DNA from 3 places in the Pseudomonas sp. P1_C12 genome. Region 1 is predicted to be linked to each of the others. Evidence: predicted binding sites of a transcription regulator. Region 1 holds the regulator's gene; each other region holds the start of a gene.

Region 1 (7,142 bases):
TGTGGCGTAACGCTTGAGCATGCTCGGAACATCGAGAATCAGCGCGATGCGGCCGTCACCGGTGATGGTGGCGCCGGACATGCCCGGCGTTCCCTGGAGCATTTTGCCCAATGGCTTGATGACCACTTCTTCCTGGCCCACCAGTTGATCGACGACAAAGCCGATCCGCTGCGTGCCCACCGAAAGGATCACCACATGGCCTTCGCGCTGCTCTTCGTGAGCGGCGGAGCTGACCAGCCAGCGTTTGAGATAGAACAATGGCAGTGCCTTGTCCCGCACGATCACCACTTCCTGGCCGTCCACAACGTTGGTGGTCGACAGGTCGAGGTGGAAGATCTCGTTGACGTTCACCAGCGGGAACGCGAATGCCTGGTTGCCGAGCATGACCATCAGCGTCGGCATGATCGCCAGGGTCAGCGGCACCTTGATGACGATCTTCGAACCCTGGCCCTTGGTCGAGTAGATGTTGATCGAGCCGTTGAGCTGGGAAATCTTGGTTTTCACCACGTCCATGCCCACACCGCGACCCGATACGTCGGAGATCTCGGTCTTGGTCGAGAAACCCGGGGCGAAGATCAGGTTGTAGCATTCGGTGTCGCTCAGGCGGTCCGCCGCATCCTTGTCCATCACACCGCGCTTGACCGCGATTGAACGCAGGACGTTCGGGTCCATGCCTTTGCCGTCATCGGAAATCGACAGCAGGATGTGATCGCCTTCCTGCTCGGCCGCCAGGATGACCTTGCCGCCACGAGCCTTGCCCGAGGCTTCGCGTTCTTCCGGCGATTCGATGCCGTGGTCGACTGCGTTGCGCACCAAGTGGACCAACGGATCGGCCAGGGCCTCGACGAGGTTCTTGTCGAGGTCGGTTTCTTCGCCGACCAACTCCAGGTTGATCTCTTTCTTGAGCTGGCGAGCCAGGTCGCGAACCAGGCGCGGGAAACGCCCGAAGACTTTCTTGATCGGCTGCATCCGGGTCTTCATGACCGCGGTTTGCAGGTCGGCCGTGACCACGTCGAGGTTCGACACGGCCTTGGACATGGCTTCGTCGCCGCTGTTGAGGCCCAGGCGGACCAGGCGGTTACGCACCAGCACCAACTCGCCGACCATGTTCATGATCTCGTCGAGACGCGCGGTATCGACGCGCACGGTGGTCTCGGCTTCACAGGCCGGCTTTTCCGCCGGTGGAGCGGCCGGGGCGCGGGCGGCAGCAGGTGCAGCGGCAGCAGCCGGCGTTTCGGCTTTTGGCTCGGGTGCCTTGGCCACCGGTTTCGGTGCCGCAGCCTTCGCGGCCGGCGCGGCAACGGACGTGTTCGATCCGCTGGCAACCGTCGCCTTGCCGACTTCGCTGAACTTGCCTTTGCCGTGCAACTCATCGAGCAGCGATTCAAATTCGTGATCGCTGATCAGATCGCTGCCGGCCGCTGCAGCGGTTGGCGCGGCAGCAGCCGGTACGGAAGCAATGGCCGACTCCAGCGCATCGACAGCGAAGTTACCCTTGCCGTGCAGTTGGTCGAGCAGTGCTTCGAATTCGTCGTCAGTAATATCGGAGCTGTCGCCGGCCGCTTTCGGGGCCTCTGGCGCAGCTGGCGCCGGGACCACCGCGTCAACGGCGAACTGGCCCTTGCCGTGCAGTTGATCGAGCAACGACTCGAACTCGGCGTCGGTGATTTCATCGCTGACCGGCGCAGAAACAGCCGCCGGCGCCTCGGCCTGGGCCTTGACGGCGTTCAGCGAGTCCAGCAGTTGTTCGAATTCATTGTCGGTGATATCGCCCGATTCGCTTTCAGCCACAGACGCTTCGACCACGGCGGCGACAGGTGCAGCAGCCACCTCGTCAGCCGATTGCGGCTCGGCCAGACGGGCCAGCGCCGCGAGCAGTTCAGGTGTCGCAGCCGTGATCGGGCTGCGTTCGCGGACTTCGCTGAACATGCTGTTCACCGCGTCCAGCGCTTCGAGAACCACGTCCATCAGTTCCGAGTCGACGCGACGCTCACCCTTGCGCAGGATGTCGAACACGTTCTCGGCGATATGGCAGCACTCCACCAGCTCGTTGAGCTGGAGGAAGCCGGCGCCCCCTTTTACAGTGTGAAAACCGCGAAAAATTGCATTGAGCAAATCCGCATCATCCGGACGGCTTTCCAGCTCGACCAGTTGCTCGGACAGTTGCTCTAGAATCTCGCCGGCCTCAACCAGGAAATCCTGAAGGATCTCTTCATCGGCGCCGAAGCTCATTAAGGGGGTGCTCCTACAGGTCTAAAAACCCAAAAAACCTAAAATTCTAAAATTTAGAATCCCAGGCTGGATAGCAAATCGTCCACATCGTCCTGACCGGACACAACGTCTTCTCTTTTATCGGCATGAATCTGCGGACCTTCACCCTGAGAGAGATGTTTTTGTGGATCTTTTTCAGCAAGCATCGCTTCACGGTCATGTTCGATGCCCGCAAAGCGGTCTACCTGACTGGCCATCAGCACGAGCTTGAGCAGGTTGCTTTCGACTTCGGTGACCAGCTGGGTCACTCGCTTGATCACTTGCCCCGTGAGGTCCTGGTAATCCTGGGCGAGCAGGATGTCGTTGAGGTTGCCCGACACCGCGCGATTATACGTGCCGCTGCGCACCAGGAAGCCGTCGACCCGGCGGGCCAGTTCACGAAACTCTTCGGCGCCGACTTCGCGACGCATGAAGCGTCCCCAGTCCGTGCTCAAGGCCTGGGCTTCATCCGCCAGGCCATTGACCAGCGGCGTGGCACTTTCCACCAGGTCCATGGTGCGGTTGGCCGCAGCCTCGGTCAGCTTGACCACATAGCCCAGACGCTCAGTGGCGTCGGTGATCTGGGACACTTCTTCGGCTTGCGGCATGTGCGGGTCAATCTGGAAATTGACGATCGCGCTATGCAGTTCGCGAGTGAGCTTGCCCACTTCCTGATACAGGCCGCGGTCACGGGTCTGGTTGAGCTCATGGATCAATTGCACCGCGTCGCCGAACTTGCCTTTTTCAAGGCTCGCGACCAATTCGACGGCGTGTTTTTTCAGGGTCGACTCAAAGTCGCCCAATGAAGTTTCGTTATTGCCCATAGCTCCCCCGTGGCGCACTCATCAACCGATGCGTTCGAAAATCTTCTCGATTTTTTCTTTCAACGCCTGGGCCGTGAAGGGTTTGACCACATAGCCGTTAACGCCGGCCTGGGCCGCTTCGATGATCTGCTCGCGCTTGGCTTCAGCGGTCACCATCAGCACCGGCAGGTGCTTGAGCTTTTCATCGGCACGCACGTGGCGCAGCAGATCGATACCGGTCATGCCAGGCATGTTCCAGTCCGTTACCAGAAAGTCGATGCTTCCGCTGTTGAGCACCGGAATGGCGGTAGTGCCATCGTCGGCCTCGACGGTGTTGGTGAACCCAAGGTCACGCAGCAGGTTCTTGATGATCCGCCGCATCGTTGAGAAGTCATCAACGATGAGGATTTTCATGTTCTTGTCCAATTCGACCTCCAAGCAGTCTTAAACGCGCCCAGCACCTGGACGCGCCATTTCAATCAATCCGGCAAAGCACTCAATGACTGTCTGGAGCACAACAGATCGCGACCGGCGCAGTTCAACACCACACCGGCCTCGTTCGCAGTGTCCCCCACACTGCCTTCAGCGCGCTCGCCACTCCCCCAAACGCCCCCGCAAACGGGCCGCGCACTGGCTGTGTAACTGGCTGACCCGAGATTCGCTGACCCCCAGGACCTCACCGATTTCCTTGAGGTTCAACTCTTCGTCGTAGTACAGCGCCAACACCAGTCGCTCACGCTCCGGCAAATTGGCAATCGCCTCCGCCAGCGCAGCCTGGAAGCGTTCATCTTCCAGATCGCGTGACGGCTCGATATGAGCACTCGCGCCATCCTCGTGCAGACCTTCGTGTTCGCCGTCCTGCAACAGATCGTCGAAACTGAACAGCCGGCTGCCCAGGGTGTCGTTCAAAATCCCGTAGTAATCGTCGAGACTCAATTGGAGTTCGGCCGCAACTTCGTGATCTTTAGCGTCACGGCCGGTTTTCGCTTCAATCGAGCGAATGGCGTCGCTGACCATGCGCGTATTGCGGTGAACCGAACGTGGCGCCCAGTCCCCCTTGCGCACCTCATCGAGCATGGCGCCGCGGATTCGAATGCCCGCGTACGTCTCGAAACTGGCGCCTTTGCTGGCGTCATATTTGGTCGACACCTCAAGCAGGCCGATCATCCCGGCCTGGATCAGGTCTTCGACCTGGACACTGGCCGGCAGGCGCGCCAACAAGTGGTAGGCAATGCGTTTAACCAGCGGCGCGTAACGCTCGATCAGCTCGTACTGCGCATCACGCGCCGATTTTTTGTAGAGGTTGTAACCGCTTGCTGTCATAGAACCGGTCCTGCTGTCTGCTGCACGAGGCGCTCGACGAAAAACTCCAGGTGCCCGCGCGGGTTGGCAGGCAGCGGCCAGGTATCGACCTTCTGTGCGATCGCCTTGAATGCCAGCGAGCACTTGGAACGCGGGAACGCCTCGTAGACAGCGCGCTGCTTTTGCACGGCCTTGCGCACGCTTTCGTCGTAAGGCACAGCGCCGACGTATTGCAGGGCGACGTCGAGGAAGCGATCCGTGACCTTGGTCAACTTGGCGAACAGGTTGCGCCCTTCCTGCGGGCTCTGGGCCATGTTGGCCAGGACGCGGAAGCGGTTCATGCCGTAGTCACGGTTAAGCAATTTGATCAATGCGTAGGCGTCAGTGATCGAGGTCGGCTCGTCGCACACCACCAGCAGCACTTCCTGGGCTGCGCGAACGAAACTGACTACCGAGTCACCAATGCCCGCCGCGGTATCGATCACCAATACGTCGAGGTTGTCGCCGATATCGCTGAAGGCCTGGATCAGGCCGGCGTGTTGCGCGGGGCTCAGATGCACCATGCTCTGAGTGCCGGATGCGGCCGGAACGATACGGATGCCGCCGGGTCCCTGCAGCAGTACATCGCGCAGTTCGCAGCGGCCCTCGATCACGTCGGCCAGGGTACGTTTGGGTGTCAGGCCCAGCAGAACGTCGACGTTCGCCAGCCCCAGGTCGGCGTCCAACAGCATGACGCGCCGGCCAAGCTCAGCCAGAGCCAGGGACAAGTTCACTGACACATTAGTTTTCCCGACGCCACCTTTGCCGCCGGTCACCGCGATCACCTGTACGGGATGCATGCTGCCCATGTTATTTCTTTACCTTGTCTTGCATAGACGGAGGCCACATTACTGGCTGCGCGTTCACAAACGGAACAATGCATGGCAGACCATCGATGTAGGTACAAAAACTGTTCATTACTACCTTAGCCAACCTGCTTGGTTTGGCTGTGGTAAATATCAGCGAACATGTCAGCCATGGCTTCTTCGCTGGGTTCTTCCTGCATTTGCACGCTGACGGCGCGACTGACCAACTGATGACGGCGCGGCAGATGGAGATCATCCGGAATCCGCGGGCCATCGGTCAGGTAGGCCACCGGCAGCTCATGACTGACGGCCAGGCTCAACACCTCGCCCAGACTAGCCGTTTCATCCAGTTTAGTCAGGATGCAGCCCGCGAGCCCGCAACGCTTGTAACTATGATAGGCGGCGGTTAGAACCTGTTTCTGGCTGGTGGTTGCCAGGACCAGATAATTTTTTGAGCGAATGCCGCGACCGGCCAGGCTTTCGAGTTGCATGCGCAGGGCCGGATCGCTGGCCTGCAGGCCGGCGGTATCGATCAGCACCACGCGCTTGCGCAGCAAGGGTTCCAGCGCCTGCACCAGGGACTGGCCCGGATCGACGTGGGTCACCGACACATTGAGAATGCGCCCCAGGGTCTTGAGCTGCTCCTGGGCACCGATGCGGAAGCTGTCCATGCTCACCAGCGCAATGTTCTGCGCGCCGTACTTGAGCACGTAACGGGCCGCCAGCTTGGCCAGGGTGGTGGTCTTGCCCATGCCGGCAGGGCCGACCATGGCGATCACACCGCCCTCCTCCAGCGGCTCGACTTCGGGGGTAACGATCATGCGCGCCAGGTGCGCCAGCAACATGCGCCAGGCCTGACGAGGTTCTTCGATTTCGCTGATCAGCGCCAACAGGTCGCGCGACAGCGGGCCTGACAGGCCAATGCGTTGCAGGCGACGCCAGAGGTTGGCCTGGTCCGGACGGCTGCCCTGCAGCTGATTCCAGGCCAGGGAGCCCAGCTGGACTTCCATGAGTTCGCGCAGGCTGTTGAGTTCGAAACGCATCGAGTCGAACGCGCGCGGGTCCACGCCAGTGGAGGCTGGTGCAGCGGCCGGTGCGGGGCGACGGGGTTCGGCGTAGGTCGGCTCGATCAACGGCTCGGCTGCGGTGAGCGGCAAGCCGGCGAACAACTGGCGATTGGTCGCATTATCGCTCTCGCCGACGCCACGCAGGCTCAGTTCGGCCTGGGCAGTGACGATCCGCGACTGAGTCTTGCGCAGCTCGTCTTCGAGTTCCATGTTCGGAACCCGCGGCGCCAGCGCCGACAACTTGTAATCCAGCGCTGCCGTCAGCTCGACACCCCCGGCGATCCGGCGGTTGCCAATGATGGCGGCATCAGCGCCCAGCTCATCGCGAACCAGCTTCATGGCCTGACGCATATCGGCGGCGAAAAAACGCTTAACTTGCATAAACCACTACCTCAGCCGTTGGGCCCTACTGTCGCAACGATGGTCACTTGCTTGTTGTCAGGGATTTCCTGGTAAGCCAACACGTGCAAACCCGGGACTGCGAGCCGGCCGAATCGCGAGAGCATCGCGCGAACCGGACCGGCCACCAGCAGAATCACCGGCTGACCTTGCATCTCCTGGCGCTGCGCTGCGTCGATCAACGAACGTTGCAGCTTCTCAGCCATGCTTGGCTCCAGCAGAACGCCCTCTTCCGAGCCTTGCCCGGCCTTTTGCAGACTATTGAGCAATATCTGTTCCAACCTTGGCTCCAGCGTGATGACTGGCAGCTCCGACTCAGTGCCTACAATGCTTTGCACGATTGCACGGGATACGCCAACACGCACGGCAGCCACCAGCGCGGCGGTATCTTGACTCTTGGCGGCATTGTTGGCGATGGCCTCGGCAATGCTGCGGATATCGCGCACCGGCACTTGTTCGGCCAACAGCGCTTGCAG
Region 2 (7,142 bases), on a different contig from region 1:
AGCAAGGACCTGCTGTCGCATATGGACGAAATCGAGGGTTTGTTTCGCCAGGACGAAGCGTCGCTGGTTGGGCGGATTCGCATCGACCTGCCGAACATTCTCGCCCGTCGCGTGGTGATGCCGCGCTTGCCGGCGTTCATGGCGCAGCACCCGCTGCTTGAACTGGAAATCAGCAGCACCGACCGTCGGGTCGATCTGCTCGCCGAAGGGTTCGATTGCGTGCTGCGCATCGGCGCCCAACCGGACCAATCGGTGGTGGCGCGACACCTGTGCGACTTCACCATGGTCAACTGCGCCAGCCCTGCGTATTTGCAGCGTTATGGCGTGCCCGAGCGGCTGGAGGATCTGGCGCAGCATCGGCTGGTGCACTACGTCGGTGTACTGGGCGGGCGTTCGGAAGGGTTCGTGTACGTCGACAAGGGGCAGGTGCAGCGACTGCCGATGGCCGGGAGTGTCACGGTCAACAGCACCGATGCCTACGAGGCCGCATGCCTGGGTGGTTTCGGCCTGATTCAGGCGCCGAGGATGGGTATGCAGCAATACCTGCAAAGCGGCGAATTGATCGAGGTGTTGCCGTCGTTCAACGCGCCGTCCATGGAGGCGTCGCTGCTGTATGCCCGGCAGCGGCATTTGCCGTTGCGGGTGAGGGTGTTCATGGATTGGTTGGGGGAGGTGATCCGGTCAGTGGCCTGAACCCGGACCCTGTAGGAGCGAGCTTGCTCGCGATGACGGCGTGTCAGACAACATCGATGCTGAATGTCAGACCGCTTTCGCGAGCAAGCTCGCTCCTACAGGTATTGGCGTGCCATTAGACGTGGAAGTAACCCACGCACGAATCGAACGGCAAACGCTTGAGTTCGATCTTGTTCAGGTCGAGCACTTCACGCAGGGCTTTGGTTTCGCCCGGGAAGTTGCGGTAGGCGACTTCGTCGAGCACCACGATCGCGCCTTTGGGCATGTACGGCAGGAAGGTTTCCAGCGCGACTTTGGTCGATTCGTACAGGTCGGTGTCGAGGATCAGCATGGCCACGACCAGGTCCGGACGGGTCTTGACCCACTCCGGCACGGTCTTGACGATGTCACCCTTGACCAGTTCGCAACGCGGAATCCGGTTGACCGGGCGCAACAGGTCGTTGGCGTCGATCATGTCCTGGATCAGCGACTGGTCGGTGTCGGCGAACATGGTCTCGTTGACGTCGGCCGGGTCTTCTTTCTTGTCGATGCTCTGGAAGCCTTCGAAGGTGTCGAAACCCACGATCGAGCGGTTGATCGCATACGGCTCGAGAATCATCGACAAGTGCATGTACAGCATCAACGAGTTGCCCTTGTACACGCCGCACTCAATGATCGCGCCCGGCACTTCTGCGACTTTCTTGAACAGTTCCATGCGCGACAACGCGGCGGTCACGCCGATACGGTTGGCGAAGACGAACGGCGCGTCGGCCACATATTCGGCATCGACCCGTTTCAGGACATTGGTACGGGTTTCGTTGTACTGGGCCTCGGCGGGCGTGATGCGACGCTTGGTCATTGCTGGATTCCTCGGAAATTCGAAAAGTCGTGGACGTGGAAGTAGTCTTTGAAACCGGCGCCGACATCCGGGCAGGCGCTGTCGACGTTGATCGCGCCGCGCTGCTGCTTGAGGTCGTCGAGGTGCATCAGGCGAAAGTCCACGCTGAAGCGGGTTTGTTGCGTGTAATTGGGCACGGTGCCGTGCAGGTGCGAACCCGAGAACACCAGCATCTCGGCGGTGTTGCCGGCGATGCGCAGTTCAGAGGTGGTGTTGATCGCTTCGGTGGGCACCGGGTGCTGGCGCGCCTCTTCCTTGACGTTGTCCTTGGCGCGCTGACGTTGCACGTCGATCCAGTCGGACAGGCTCCACTGCGCCGAGGTGTTTTTCACCGCGACGTCGAAGTAGGCCGGGTTGATCATCATGGTCTGCTCAGGCTGGATCGTGTAGACCGGCATCCAGGTATTGATCTGGCAGTCGACACCGCCGTACCAGGTATCGCGATGGGGCTTGTAGGCGTAGCTGACGCCGGCGTGCAGGTAGTCGTAGTTGGGCACGACACGGATGCGCGGTACGTCGAAAATGAACTCTTCGGGAGCGGCACCGATTTCGTCGGTGAAGCTGCGGATCAGTTCCTTGGCACGCAGGCTGTTGGTGAACTGGCCCTTGAGGCGAGTCACCAGCACCACGAACTCTTCCACCGGCATCAGCGTGTGCAGCGCCTGGTGGTTGGTCTCGCCATCGAAGGCGGCCGTGATGCTTTCCTGGGCAAAGGCACAGAGTTCCTTTGCCGCTTTCAGTTCGGTGTTGAGGAAGATGTCGCCAGCGTAGATCGCACTTCTGAAATCAGCGTGCTTGTGCAACTGATTGATGAATAAGTTCACGGTTCTCACCCAGGAATACTTTGGCTCTCATAAGAGTCGGCAACAGGCTGACAAACTGAAGCGCCATCCTCGAATGAAACGATCAATACCTTGAGTTGGCGATGAAATGCGCGGCTTTGCGCCGGGCTGAAAGCAAACATCCCGCAGCGATTGCTCGCTGCGGGATGTGAGTACAGGCGGGAGTGATCAGAACAGTTGGGTGAACAACCAGTACAGGCTACCCGACAGCAGGATCGCCGCCGGCAAGGTCAACACCCAGGCCATCAGCAGGTTGCGGATGGTCCTCATCTGCAAGCCGCCGCCGTTGGCGACCATGGTCCCGGCCACGCCCGAGGACAGCACGTGAGTGGTCGACACCGGCAGGCCGAACATGTCGGCGGCGCCGATGGTCAGCATCGCCACGGTTTCTGCCGAGGCGCCCTGGGCGTAGGTCAGGTGGGTCTTGCCGATTTTCTCGCCGACGGTCACCACGATGCGCTTCCAGCCGACCATGGTGCCCAGACCCAGGGCGATGGCCACGGCGATTTTCACCCACAGCGGAATGAACCGTGTGGAGTTGTCGATCTGTTGCTTGAACAGTTGCAGCTTGCCGTTGGTGTCGGCGTCGAAATTGCCGACCTTGTTCTTGTCCATCAGGCGAATGGTTTCGCTGCTCAAATACATGTCGTTACGCACGTTGCCCACGGCCTCGGCCGGGACTTTCGACAGCGAGCCATAACCCTTGACCTGGGCACCAATGCTGCCGGTCAGCGCCGCCAGTGCCGGCACCAGTTGCGGGGTCGCTTCCTTGCTGCGCATGTATTCGGACAGCACCGCGCGTGGGTCGGCGGGGGGCAATTGCGGTGCCGCCTTGACCAGCGCTTGCTGGGTCACTTCGGCGACCGCGGCGAACTGCAAGGCTTGATCGGCCGGCATGGTGCGGTTCAAGGCATAAGCCATTGGCAGCGTGCCCACCAGAATCAGCATGATCAGGCCCATGCCTTTCTGGCCGTCGTTGGAACCGTGGGCAAACGACACACCGGTGCAGGTCACGATCAGCAGGCCGCGAATCCACCATGGTGGTGGCGTCTCGCCCTTTGGCTCCTTGTACAGCGCACGATTCTTGACGAACGCGCGCAGGGCCAGCAACAGCAGTGCGGCGCAGCCGAAGCCGACCAGGGGCGAGAGCAGCAGCGCGTAACCGATCTTGGTGGCTTGCGCCCAGTCCACACCGCTGGTGCCGTCGCGGCCGTGCATCAGGGCGTTGGCCACGCCGACCCCGATGATCGAACCGATCAGGGTGTGCGATGACGACGCCGGCAGGCCCAGCCACCAGGTGCCGAGGTTCCACAGGATCGCGGCGATCAGCAGGGCGAAGATCATGGCGAAACCGGCGGACGAACCGACTTGCAGGATCAGCTCCACCGGCAGCAGGGCAATGATGCCGAACGCCACCGCGCCGCTGGACAACAGCACCCCGAGGAAGTTGAAGAAACCGGACCAGACCACCGCAACGTTTGGCGGCAACGAGTGGGTGTAAATCACCGTGGCCACTGCGTTGGCGGTGTCGTGGAAGCCGTTGACGAACTCAAAGCCCAGGGCAATCAGCAGCGCCACGCCGAGCAGCAGAAACGGCGTCCAGGTGGTGACCACCGTGCCAAGTTCGCTCATGTCGTGCATCAGGCTGTAGGCGGTAAACAATAAGCCGATGGCCAGCACGGCAAAAAACACCACGATGGTGAGCAGGCCGGGTTTTTTGTCGAATAGTGGTTTGGTGCTACTGGCGGGTGCCGGGGCGGCGGTGTAGGAGGGCGTAGCCATCACGGACATTCCTGAGGGGGGAGGTGTACCAGTGATAATCGTTGCCAATTGTTACAGGGAGGCTGTTCTGGGTCAGTGTTTGGGTTTTTTGCAGGGCCGCTGATCTGAGTTTCCACACATTGCCTGATGCCATGCAAGCCCCCTCGCCACAGTTGTTCAGTGTGTCGGGTGATGAAGGGAACTCAATAATCCTGCTGCTTGCGAAACGCCCAGCGCCCGGCAATCACGGTAAAGGTCGCGACCAGCGCCACGAGGATCCAGAAACCTTCCGGATCACCGGCCAGCGGAATGCCGCCGACGTTCATGCCGAAGAAGCCGGCGATGATGTTGATCGGCAGCGCCAGCACCGTTACCACCGTCAGGGTGAACAGCGTGCGGTTGGTCTGTTCGTTGATGTTGGCGGCGATCTCTTCCTGCAACAGCTTGATCCGCTCACCCAGCGCCGTGAGGTCGTTGATGATCAGCGCAAACTCCTCGGTGGATTTTCGCAGCTCCTTCACGTCTTCCTTTTGCAGCCATTGCGGCGGCCGGTTGAGCAGGCGCAGCAAGGAGCCTGGCTCCAGCGCCAGCAGCCGTTGCAAGCGCACCAGCACCCGGCGATTGGCGCCCAGCTCAGCGCGGTTGGTCGACAGGCGCGAGGAGAGCAATTCGTCTTCGATCTGATCCACGCTCTGGCTGGTCTTGCGCACGATCTGGGTCAGCACTTCACCTTGGTCGCGCAGCAAATGCACCAGCAACTCCAGCGGGGAGCGAAAGCATTCCCGGGCCTTCACCGATGAGCGCAGTTTGTCCACCGAGTGCAGCGGTTGCAGGCGGGCGCTGATGATCAATTGGCTGCGGGCGCACACCCACAGGGTCGAGACATCCGACGAGACCATGTTGCTGAGGTTGAACACCACATCGTTGACCACCGCCAGCAACGCGGAGTCGACATGTTCGATGCGCGTCGAGCGCGAGCCTTCGTGCAGCGCTTCGAAAAATTCTTCGGGCAATTCCAGATGACTTTTCATCCAGCGTTCGCACGCGGCATGGGCGAGGTTCAGATGCAGCCAGAGAAATTGCTCGTCGCTCTGCGGTTGTTGCAGGTACTGCAAGGCCTCCGCCGAATTGATTTCCCGGCCGGCCTCACCGGGGCGAAAACTGAAACCGTAAAGCAGGCCGAACAGATCCGTGTCGCGATGGCTTTGATCGATGCTGTGGTTCATGAGGACTCGCAAGGGGAGGCGCCTGTCACGTGTTTTACAGGTTCACTTGAGCGGCATCATCGCAAGCGGGGATGACGGTTTTGTGACGGGAAAATAACGCAAACGATTGCACTACCGGCGGTCGGAATTTTCTCAAGAACCGCTCTGGCTTGCCGATCACGCTTGGGTTGGATTGCGCGCCCCCGGCCATCGGCCGTGATCGCAGACAGGGAAGTCCGGACACTTTTCACGCCTTACCGGGGCGTGCCTCATTCCCGTCATGAGTACCATCCGATGCTTTTGCAAAAGTCCCTGAGAGCACAAATTCTCGCCCTGCTGAGCGGCAGCCTGCTGGCGACTCTGTTGATCGCGCTGGCGTGCTTTCACTTCCTGTCCAGCGGCGTGCAGAGCTACGCCAATCTGATCGAAGGCCCGCTGCATACCTCGCAATTGATCGATGAAGCCAACCTGCAATTCAAGGTGCAGGTGCAGGAGTGGAAAAACGTCCTGTTGCGCGGCAAGCAACCGGCGGACCTGAGCAAGTACTGGGGGCAATTCGAAGACCGTCAGCGCGATGTGCAAAACATCCTCGGCGAGCTGGCCGGGCAGAAGGGCATCGAGCCGCAACTCAAGAGCCGCATCGAGCGCTTGCGTGACGAACATCGCCAGTTGGGCGCGGCCTATCAGAAGGGCCGGGACGCGTTCGTGGCCGCCGGTGGTGACCCGACGGCAGGCGACGCGGCGGTCAAGGGCGTGGACCGCGCGGCCAGCGATCAGATGAGTGAACTGGTCAGCGAGTTGCGCAAGCAGGGCGCCGAACAATCGACGCTGATCAGCGCCGCTGCCGATCGCACGGTGATGCTGGGGATCATGGTGATGCTGGTTTCGGGTTTGCTGATCGGCCTGCTGAGCCTGTGGCTGGTCAACCGCAACCTGGTCGAGCCGATCCGCAAACTGATCGAATACGTGGCGCAGCTCAGCCAAGGGCGTATTGCCGAGCGCGTGGCCAGCAACCGTCAGGACGAGTTGGGCAAACTGGCGATGGCCGCCAACACCCTGCGCGATTTCCTCGCCGAAACCTTCAGCCGTTTGCAGCGCAGCGCGTCTGACCTGGACAGCGCCAGCGGTGAGTTGAACTCGATCGCCACCGTGATGGCCGACGGTACCAACGAGCAGTTCAACCGCACCGATCAGGTGGCCACGGCGATGAACGAAATGTCCGCTACCGCACAGGAAGTGGCCCGTCATGCCGCCGAAGCGGCACGGGCCGCCGATGATGCCGACCAGTCCGCCCAGCAGGGCGAAAAAGTCATGCAGGGCACCATCCATACCATCACCCAGATGCGCGGTGAAATCGCCAACACCGCCACGGTCATCCGCCAGCTGGAAACCGACAGCGGGCGTATCGGCAAAGTGCTGGAAGTGATTCGCGGCATCGCCGAACAGACCAACCTGCTGGCGCTCAACGCGGCCATCGAAGCGGCGCGCGCCGGCGAGGCCGGACGCGGATTCGCAGTGGTGGCCGATGAAGTGCGAAGCCTGGCCCAGCGCACGGCGGCGTCGATCATCGAGATCAACCAGATCATCCAGACCGTGCAGACCGGTGCAATCGAAGCGGCCCAGGCGATTGAAAGCGGTCAGTCGCGCAGCGAGCAGAGCGTGCAGCAAGTGACCGAGGCCGGCGCCATGCTCGAACGCATCACCCTGGCCGTGGAAGCCATCCGTGACATGAACCGCCAGATCGCCACTGCCGCCGAAGAGCAG
Region 3 (7,142 bases), on a different contig from region 1:
CCAGGGCCTGGGACATGTCCACCTGATAACGCTTGGCGAACCAGGCGGTGAACGCATTCTTGAACCAGCGCACGCGGCATTCGGCGATGCAGCCGGCCAGTCGCGAGAGCAAGTTGTGGGGCAGCAGGTACTGGCCGAGGAGAAACAGACGCTTGTTCATTAACGGTCCTTAAAAATCTCAAATTTCTACCGGGGTATCGGGATGGTTGCCCCATTCGCCCCAAGAGCCGGCGTAGCCTTTGACCCGCGGATAACCGAGAGCCTTGGCCACCAGATAGGTGAAGCCAGAACGATGGTGGGTCTGGCAGTGGGTAATCACTTCTTTGTCTTTGCTGATCCCGAGTTGTTCGAGGATCTGCGGCATGTCGGTGCGGATGCGCAGCTGACGTGCCTTATCCATGCCGGCGGTCCATTCGAAATTGACCGCGCCGGGAATGTGGCCACCCTTGGCTGCCAGGACTTTCTCGCCGGAGTACTCCAGCGGGCCGCGAGCATCCCAGATTGCCAGGTCGGCGGCGCCGAGTCGGCTTTGCAGGTATTCGCGGGTGGCGGTGGGTTCATCGTGCAAGGTCAGTGAAACCGGGCCACCCACGGGTGGCGGGATCTGGATCGACATGGGCAAACCTTCTGCCAGCCAGGCCGGCAGGCCGCCGTCGACATAGTAGTACTTGCTGTGGCCGATGACATCCAGCAGCCAGATGAAGCGCCCGGCCCAACCACCGCCTTCGTCGTCATACACCACATAGATCGCATCGGGGTTGTGTCCCAGCTCACCAAACAAGGTTTCGAGTGCGGCCTGCGGGGGCATCAGTCCCGGGGCGGGGGCCTGGCCGAGCTGCGTGCGTTTCGGATCGACAAAGTGCGCGCCGGGAATGTGCCCTTCGGCGTAGCGGGCGGCACTGGTCAAGTCCACCAGAATCAATTCGCGAGCGTCGAGGCGAGGGAGCAAGTCGCTCGGCTCGATCACCAGCGGCAAGCCAGAGAAGTCAGACATGTGAGGTCTCCAGAGCACAAAAGGGGGGATTGTAGCGCAGCTTATTGGCCACGGTGGCTAAAGCTGTGCAGGGCTTTCTCGATGCACTGCGCGGTTTTGCCGAAGGCCTGTACGGAAATTTCCGAAAACGGTCCGCCGCCCTGGTCCGCCACGACGATCATGATCACCCGGCCATTATTGACCAGCGAGCGTAGCAGCAGGTGTTCGCCGCTGAACTGCGAACGCAGGCTGTTGGGCAGCAGCGCCGAGAATTGCGCGTTGTTGGCTGGCGTCAGGCGCACCTGGGCCTGTTGCGCGAGCAGGCGTTGCAACACGTTGCTCTGGCTGACCACGAAGTTCAACCCGGCCGCTTCCTTCGGCAGACCGGCCGTCTGGTGCGCGCGCAGGTTGGCTTGGGTGCGGTCGGCCATCAGGATCATCACCCGACGCATGCCGCAGGCTGCGAGGGCGTCCCGGGCGGCGATGGTCAGGTGCATGGCGTTGGTGAAGCGACTCGGCTCGGCCAGCAATTCGGCACATTGCTTGCGCCACTTCGCCAGGTCTTCGGCGGTGGGTGCCGATGCCGGCAGCAGCCCGGCGTGGATACGATTCATGCCCCACGGCCAGATCAGTGATTCGGCGGGGTGCCAGAGGTCGGGCATGGCGTGTTGGCGTGCGCTGTTGGCAGCTTGCTGGTGCAGTTGCTGTTGCACCTCGTCCATCGGCATTTGCAGGTAAAGGCTGGTCAGGAATTGCCAGCGCTCACTGTGCGGGCTGTCCCAGGCGTGTTGCGCCGACAGTGCCAGCCCATTGGCCAGCAATACCGTATTGGCCGGTTGATTGAGCCAGCGGCGCAGGGTCGGGTCGTCATCGAGACGGTTCTGCTGGCGCAGTGGATGCTCGCTGTCACGGGCGATACGCAGGACTTTCACCAGTTCCCGCTGTTCAGTGAGCAGCAGTCGATAGCCCTGCTGCACCCAGATCGGCAAGCGCCAGATCTCCACCATCGCCTGGCCGATCTCCAGCAGGCGTACGCCAAGCAATTGCTTTTCGACTTTGCATGCGGACTCGCCTTTGTGGATGACCCGCAACTCCCATTCTTCGAGCAGTTTTGGATGGGTCAGCGCCAACGGCCACAGGGGCGAAAGAAACAGCAGGCTGCCCCAGTGGATGTCCTGCCACAGCCGCGCCAGGCGGCTGGCGAAAAAACCGTTGGCCTGTTGCGTGGCGTGCTGGCTGATCATCTGCAGCTGACGCAAGGCTTTGGGGATCTCGGACCGGGGTTCGGCGGGCAGGCGCGCGAGCAGTTCTTCCGTGCGCTTCAAGCCGAGGCGGTTGATTGCAATTTCAAGGTTTTCCGCAGGATCGGTCATGCTGCCATGGGTATGCCGGTTGGCTTCGCGAATCACGCTCAAGGCCAGGGCCGGACTGCCTTGCATCAAGTCAGCGATGTCGCGCAGCGAGCTGCGATTGTCACGGATGGCCTTGCAGACCCGGTCGTGGCTGGCTTGCGGAACCGGCAGGCGTACGCCATCAAGAAGCTTGACCCAGCCTTCGAGAGTGGTCGGTTTCGGGGCTGGAACGTTCGTTTCGTTAACCATGGTGGGAGGCGATCATCGTCAACATTACCTGTGCCCGGATGGGGTCAAATCAGTTTTTCGCCTGAACTGGCTATAGTCTGGCGCAGTTTTGCCGATAAGGAGAAGAAGAGATTTTTTAACTTCCGAATATGACCTTGAACCCGACTCAGTAAGTGCTCTCCTAACCTATGGCTAAAATTATCGGCATCATCGTCGTATTCGCGAGCGTGCTCGGCGGATACGTGCTTTCCCACGGCAAGATTGCCGCCTTGATCCAGCCTTTCGAGGTCATGATCATCGGTGGCGCCGCCCTTGGTGCATTCTTGCAGGCCAACCCCGGCTACATGACGATGCACGTGCTCAAGAAGTCCCTGAGCATGTTCGGCTCGCGCTTCAATCACGGCTTCTACCTTGAAGTGCTGGGCCTGATCTACGAGATCCTCAACAAGAGCCGCCGCGAAGGCATGATGGCCATCGAAGGCGACATCGAAGATGCCGCCGCGAGCCCGATCTTCGCCAAGTACCCGACGGTCCTCAAGGACGAGCGCATGACCGCGTTCATCTGCGATTACCTGCGCATCATGTCCTCCGGCAACATGGCCCCGCACGAGCTGGAAGGCTTGTTCGACATGGAACTGTTCAGCCTCAAGGAAGACCTGGAACACCCATCCCACGCCGTGAACGGCATCGCCGACGCCATGCCCGGTTTCGGTATTGTCGCGGCGGTACTGGGGATCGTGGTGACCATGGCTTCGCTGGGTGAGGGCGATCAGAAGTCCATTGGCCTGCACGTCGGTGCGGCACTGGTCGGTACCTTCTTCGGTATTCTCGCCGCCTACGGTTTCTTCGGCCCGCTGGCCCATTCCCTGGCCCACGATGCCAAGGAAGAACTGAACGTCTACGAAGCCATCAAGGCCTCGCTGGTGGCTTCGGCTTCCGGCATGCCGCCATCGCTGGCCGTGGAGTTCGGGCGCAAGGTGCTGTACCCGGCGCACCGTCCAAGCTTCGCCGAGCTGGAACAAGCGGTTCGCGGTCGTTAAGTTATGGAAAACAATCAGCCGATAATCATCAAGCGCGTCAAGCGCATCGCTGGCGGGCACCACGGAGGCGCGTGGAAAATCGCCTTCGCCGACTTCGCCACGGCGATGATGGCGTTCTTCCTGGTGTTGTGGCTGCTGTCCACCGCCACGCCGGAACAGAAGATTGCCATCGCCGGTTACTTCAAGGACCCGATCGGCTTTTCCGAAAGCGGTACGCCGTACATCATCGATCTGGGCGGCACGCCGACCCTGGCGCCGGAAAACACCCTCAACCCCGAAGTGAAGTCCCAGCCGCAGCCGGACAAGGTCACCATCGATACCGACCAGGTCGAAGGCATGGCCGAGCAGGTCGAAAAAGAACGCCTCGAGCTGTTGCTGCAAGAGCTGCAGAACAAGGTCGAAGAAAACCCGCAGCTGCAGAAGTTCAAGGATCAGATCCTGTTCGAAATCACGCCGGACGGCCTGCGAATCCAGATCATGGACGCGGAAAACCGCCCGATGTTCGACTCGGGTTCAGCCCGTCTGAAGCCGTATTTCGAAGACATCCTGCTGGCCATGGCCGACACCATCAAGGCGGTGCCGAACAAGATCAGCATCAGCGGCCACACCGATGCCAAGCCGTACACCGGCACCGGTGATTTCGGTAACTGGGAGCTTTCTGCCAACCGAGCCAACGCCGCTCGGCGTGCGCTGGTGGCGGGCAGCTATCCGGATGCACAGGTGGCGCGCGTGGTCGGCTATGCCTCGTCGGCCCTGTTCGATCGCGAGCATCCGTTCAACCCGGTTAACCGCCGTATCGACATCGTGGTGCTGACGAAGAAAGCCCAGCGTGCGATCGAAGGTTCGCAAGGGGCGGAGCCTGCTCCTGATGCGCCGCAAGGTTCGGCTGCTCCGGGAGCCGCACCGTCTACACCGGTCGACCCGAACGCGTTGCCGGCGGACAAGGAACCTCTGCCGGCTCATGAACTGCGTGAGCGTCTGAACCTGTTCGATGATCCGGCACCGAAACCGGGTGAGCCGCCCAAGCAGTGACCGACAAAAAAGCCGACAGCGATGTCGGCTTTTTTGTCGGCGTTTTCTACGTTAAAAGCCGCGGGTGATTCGGGATTTGAGATCGGCGTGAAAGCGATCCGCATTGGATTTGTTGACGCTGCGCACCGACTCGCTGCCGGTCACCGATTCCAGCGACATCGAGCGCTTGAGTGTCGCTTCGTTGCGATAGGCATCGATAAAGAACTCGATGTCCCGGTCGCTGATCAGCTTCGGCCATTTATCGAGGTACAGCGGCAGCTCTGTCGGGCCGGTCTTGAACGAGCAGATACGCCGATTAGTGATAGTCGCCTCGCCGATTTCGAACGGCACCCACCAGGACAGCGCGGTTTTCTCCGACACCACCGCCAGCAGGTGCGTGCATTCGCTGATGTTGCGGGTGATCACCCCGGTGATGTCATCGGTGGTCTGGGATTCGATATCCAGTACGTCGAGGTAGGTCTTGATATTGGCCTGGATCAGGCGCCCGTTGATTTTGACCGCGTGGGCGCGATCCATGTGGCGGTAGCTGATAAACACTGGCATCAGAAATGTCCCTTGATCGCGAGTTCGCGGTAATAGGCGCCGAGGGCGGTGAGGCGGCAGCCGGTGGAGTGGATGGCGGCGTAGTACATGTGTTCGGCGTCCACCGGTTCGACCAGGCTGTGGCGGTTGCACTTTTGCAGTTGGGCGAAGACTTCGCCGTGTTCAGGGTTGAACTCGGGTTCGGTGGGCTCAAAGCTGGGGGCGAGGGGGTATACCGACTCCGCTTCGGCAAACCATTCGGGGAGTTTGCGCAGGATTTCCTTGGGGATCAGCGGCGACACTTCGCGCAGGGAAATGAACTGCGAGACGTTAGTCTTGAACACCGGACGCTGTTCCCAGGCGTCGAGGGCATTGTCGACAAACGAATAAAGGCTGCCGGGAGTGATCTTGCCCAGGATGTTCGCTGCACCACCGTGCAGGGCCTGGAGCAGCAATCCGGTGAACACGCCGTGCTGCACGCCCTCCATCGCCGGCTCTTCCTTTTTGCAGGCGGTCAGGATGGTCATGCCTTCGCCGACCACGCTGCCTTCACTGCGCAAGGCGCGCAGTTCGCCGGCCGAGCCGCTCTGGCAACAATCGAGAATGATCACTTTGTTCTTGATCTTCGTGGCCTTGCTCGCCCAGTTGAGGATGTCGCTGAGGCGAATCCCGTCCTTGGCGCTCTTGTAGTCCTGCGGGATCAACATGCCTTCGTCGGTGTCGGTATCGAAGCTGCCGTGGCCGGCGAAATACAGCAGCGCGACGTTGCAGTCCCCGGCAAAGAGCTCGCGGATCTGGTCTTCGAGTTTTTCCCGGCTCAGGTAGTCCTCGGCGGAGGTCAGTACGATGTTCTTGAAGTTCGGATCGCCATTGGCATCGGTCTTCAAAACGGACGCCATGGCCATGGCGTCATTGCTGCAACCGCTCAGGCGCGATACATGGGTGTAGTCGTTGATGCCGATAAACAGTCCCTTGCGCATGGTTACACCGCCGTATGCTGGCGAATCGCATCGATGATGCTGTTGGTGTTCCACGCACATTCGGCATGTGCCGCGTCACGTACCACCGTGGAAATGCGCTCGGCACCGAACGGCTTGATCGCAATGATCACCTTGCCCATGCGCTTGGCGATCTCGATTTCCTTGTTGATCCACTTGCTGTAGGTGGAATACATCCCGGCCATGATCAATACCGCCGAACACGGGCGAATCTTGTTTTCGATGGCCTCCTCAAGTTGTTTGTCGGTTTTCGCGCCGACAATCGGGTTGTCCGGTGGCACCGAAAAATTCTTGTAGGTGAAACCGGGCCAGGCGTTGAGCAAGCGTACGAGATTGTCGTGGGCGTCGGGGTAGTTCCACGAGTGGCTGATGAACAGGTGGTAGGTTTGCATGGGTGTCCCTCGGTGTCGCAGGAGTGCGAAGAGGGTTTGAACTTAGGTGAATACAGGGCGGCCACAAGGTGTCGGCGCGGAAAGAGAAATGCCCTACAAGCGAGCGTGCGCGCGTCTTACAGAAAGTTCTGATGTTTAAGCGGGGGAAGATCCAGCCACCGGCCGCCCCGCTGAAGGCAGGGCGGCCGGTACGTCTGTTTAGTAGCCGTTTTCCGGCAGACTGGCGATGATCGAGCGGTAGCTGTTCATCCGTTGCTGCTGCACGCGGCCGTCTTCAAGGGCCTTGAGCAGCGCGCAACCAGGTTCGCGGTCGTGCTTGCAGTCGCGGAAGCGGCAGGTGCCGAGCAGATCGTTGAACTCGATGAAACCAGCTTCGACGTCGGCACGGCTGACGTGGCCCAGGCCGAATTCGCGGATACCCGGGGAGTCGATCAACTCACCGCCGCCGGGGAAGTGGAACAACCGCGCGGTGGTGGTGGTGTGAGTGCCCTGGCCGGACAGTTCGGACAACGGACCGACGCGGGTTTCGACTTCCGGCAGCAGGCTGTTGACCAGCGATGACTTGCCGACACCGGACTGACCGACGAACACGCTGATACGCCCGT

What was found. The regulator FliA, encoded in region 1, starts transcription of late flagellar genes. The targets are predictions, from matches to a motif close to CTAAAGTTTNNNNNNNNNNNGCCGNTAA.
Region 2: AC1D19_RS29420 (methyl-accepting chemotaxis protein) is a predicted target of FliA. The motif match lies at 5,531-5,558, and genes of this name have one in related genera.
Region 3: motA (flagellar motor stator protein MotA) is a predicted target of FliA. The motif match lies at 2,645-2,672, and genes of this name have one in related genera.

Annotation. Positions count from the first base shown of each region.
Region 1 is NZ_JBFUAE010000002.1:323,633-330,774, forward strand. Features, by position in the region: gene AC1D19_RS04490 (chemotaxis protein CheA) at 1-2,232, opposite strand, end outside; gene AC1D19_RS04495 (protein phosphatase CheZ) at 2,286-3,074, opposite strand; gene AC1D19_RS04500 (chemotaxis response regulator CheY) at 3,096-3,467, opposite strand; gene fliA (RNA polymerase sigma factor FliA) at 3,636-4,376, opposite strand; gene fleN (flagellar synthesis regulator FleN) at 4,373-5,203, opposite strand; gene flhF (flagellar biosynthesis protein FlhF) at 5,320-6,648, opposite strand; gene flhA (flagellar biosynthesis protein FlhA) at 6,660-7,142, opposite strand, start outside.
Region 2 is NZ_JBFUAE010000030.1:23,091-30,232, reverse strand. Features, by position in the region: gene AC1D19_RS29445 (LysR family transcriptional regulator) at 1-693, shown strand, start outside; gene AC1D19_RS29440 (TylF/MycF/NovP-related O-methyltransferase) at 809-1,531, opposite strand; gene AC1D19_RS29435 (hypothetical protein) at 1,528-2,394, opposite strand; gene AC1D19_RS29430 (inorganic phosphate transporter) at 2,581-4,194, opposite strand; gene AC1D19_RS29425 (transporter) at 4,377-5,399, opposite strand; gene AC1D19_RS29420 (methyl-accepting chemotaxis protein) at 5,673-7,142, shown strand, end outside.
Region 3 is NZ_JBFUAE010000007.1:168,749-175,890, reverse strand. Features, by position in the region: gene asd (archaetidylserine decarboxylase) at 1-160, opposite strand, end outside; gene AC1D19_RS14880 (rhodanese-like domain-containing protein) at 179-994, opposite strand; gene AC1D19_RS14875 (HDOD domain-containing protein) at 1,036-2,574, opposite strand; gene motA (flagellar motor stator protein MotA) at 2,742-3,593, shown strand; gene motB (flagellar motor protein MotB) at 3,597-4,625, shown strand; gene AC1D19_RS14860 (toll/interleukin-1 receptor domain-containing protein) at 4,677-5,168, opposite strand; gene AC1D19_RS14855 (caspase family protein) at 5,168-6,127, opposite strand; gene AC1D19_RS14850 (TIR domain-containing protein) at 6,130-6,537, opposite strand; gene rsgA (small ribosomal subunit biogenesis GTPase RsgA) at 6,736-7,142, opposite strand, start outside.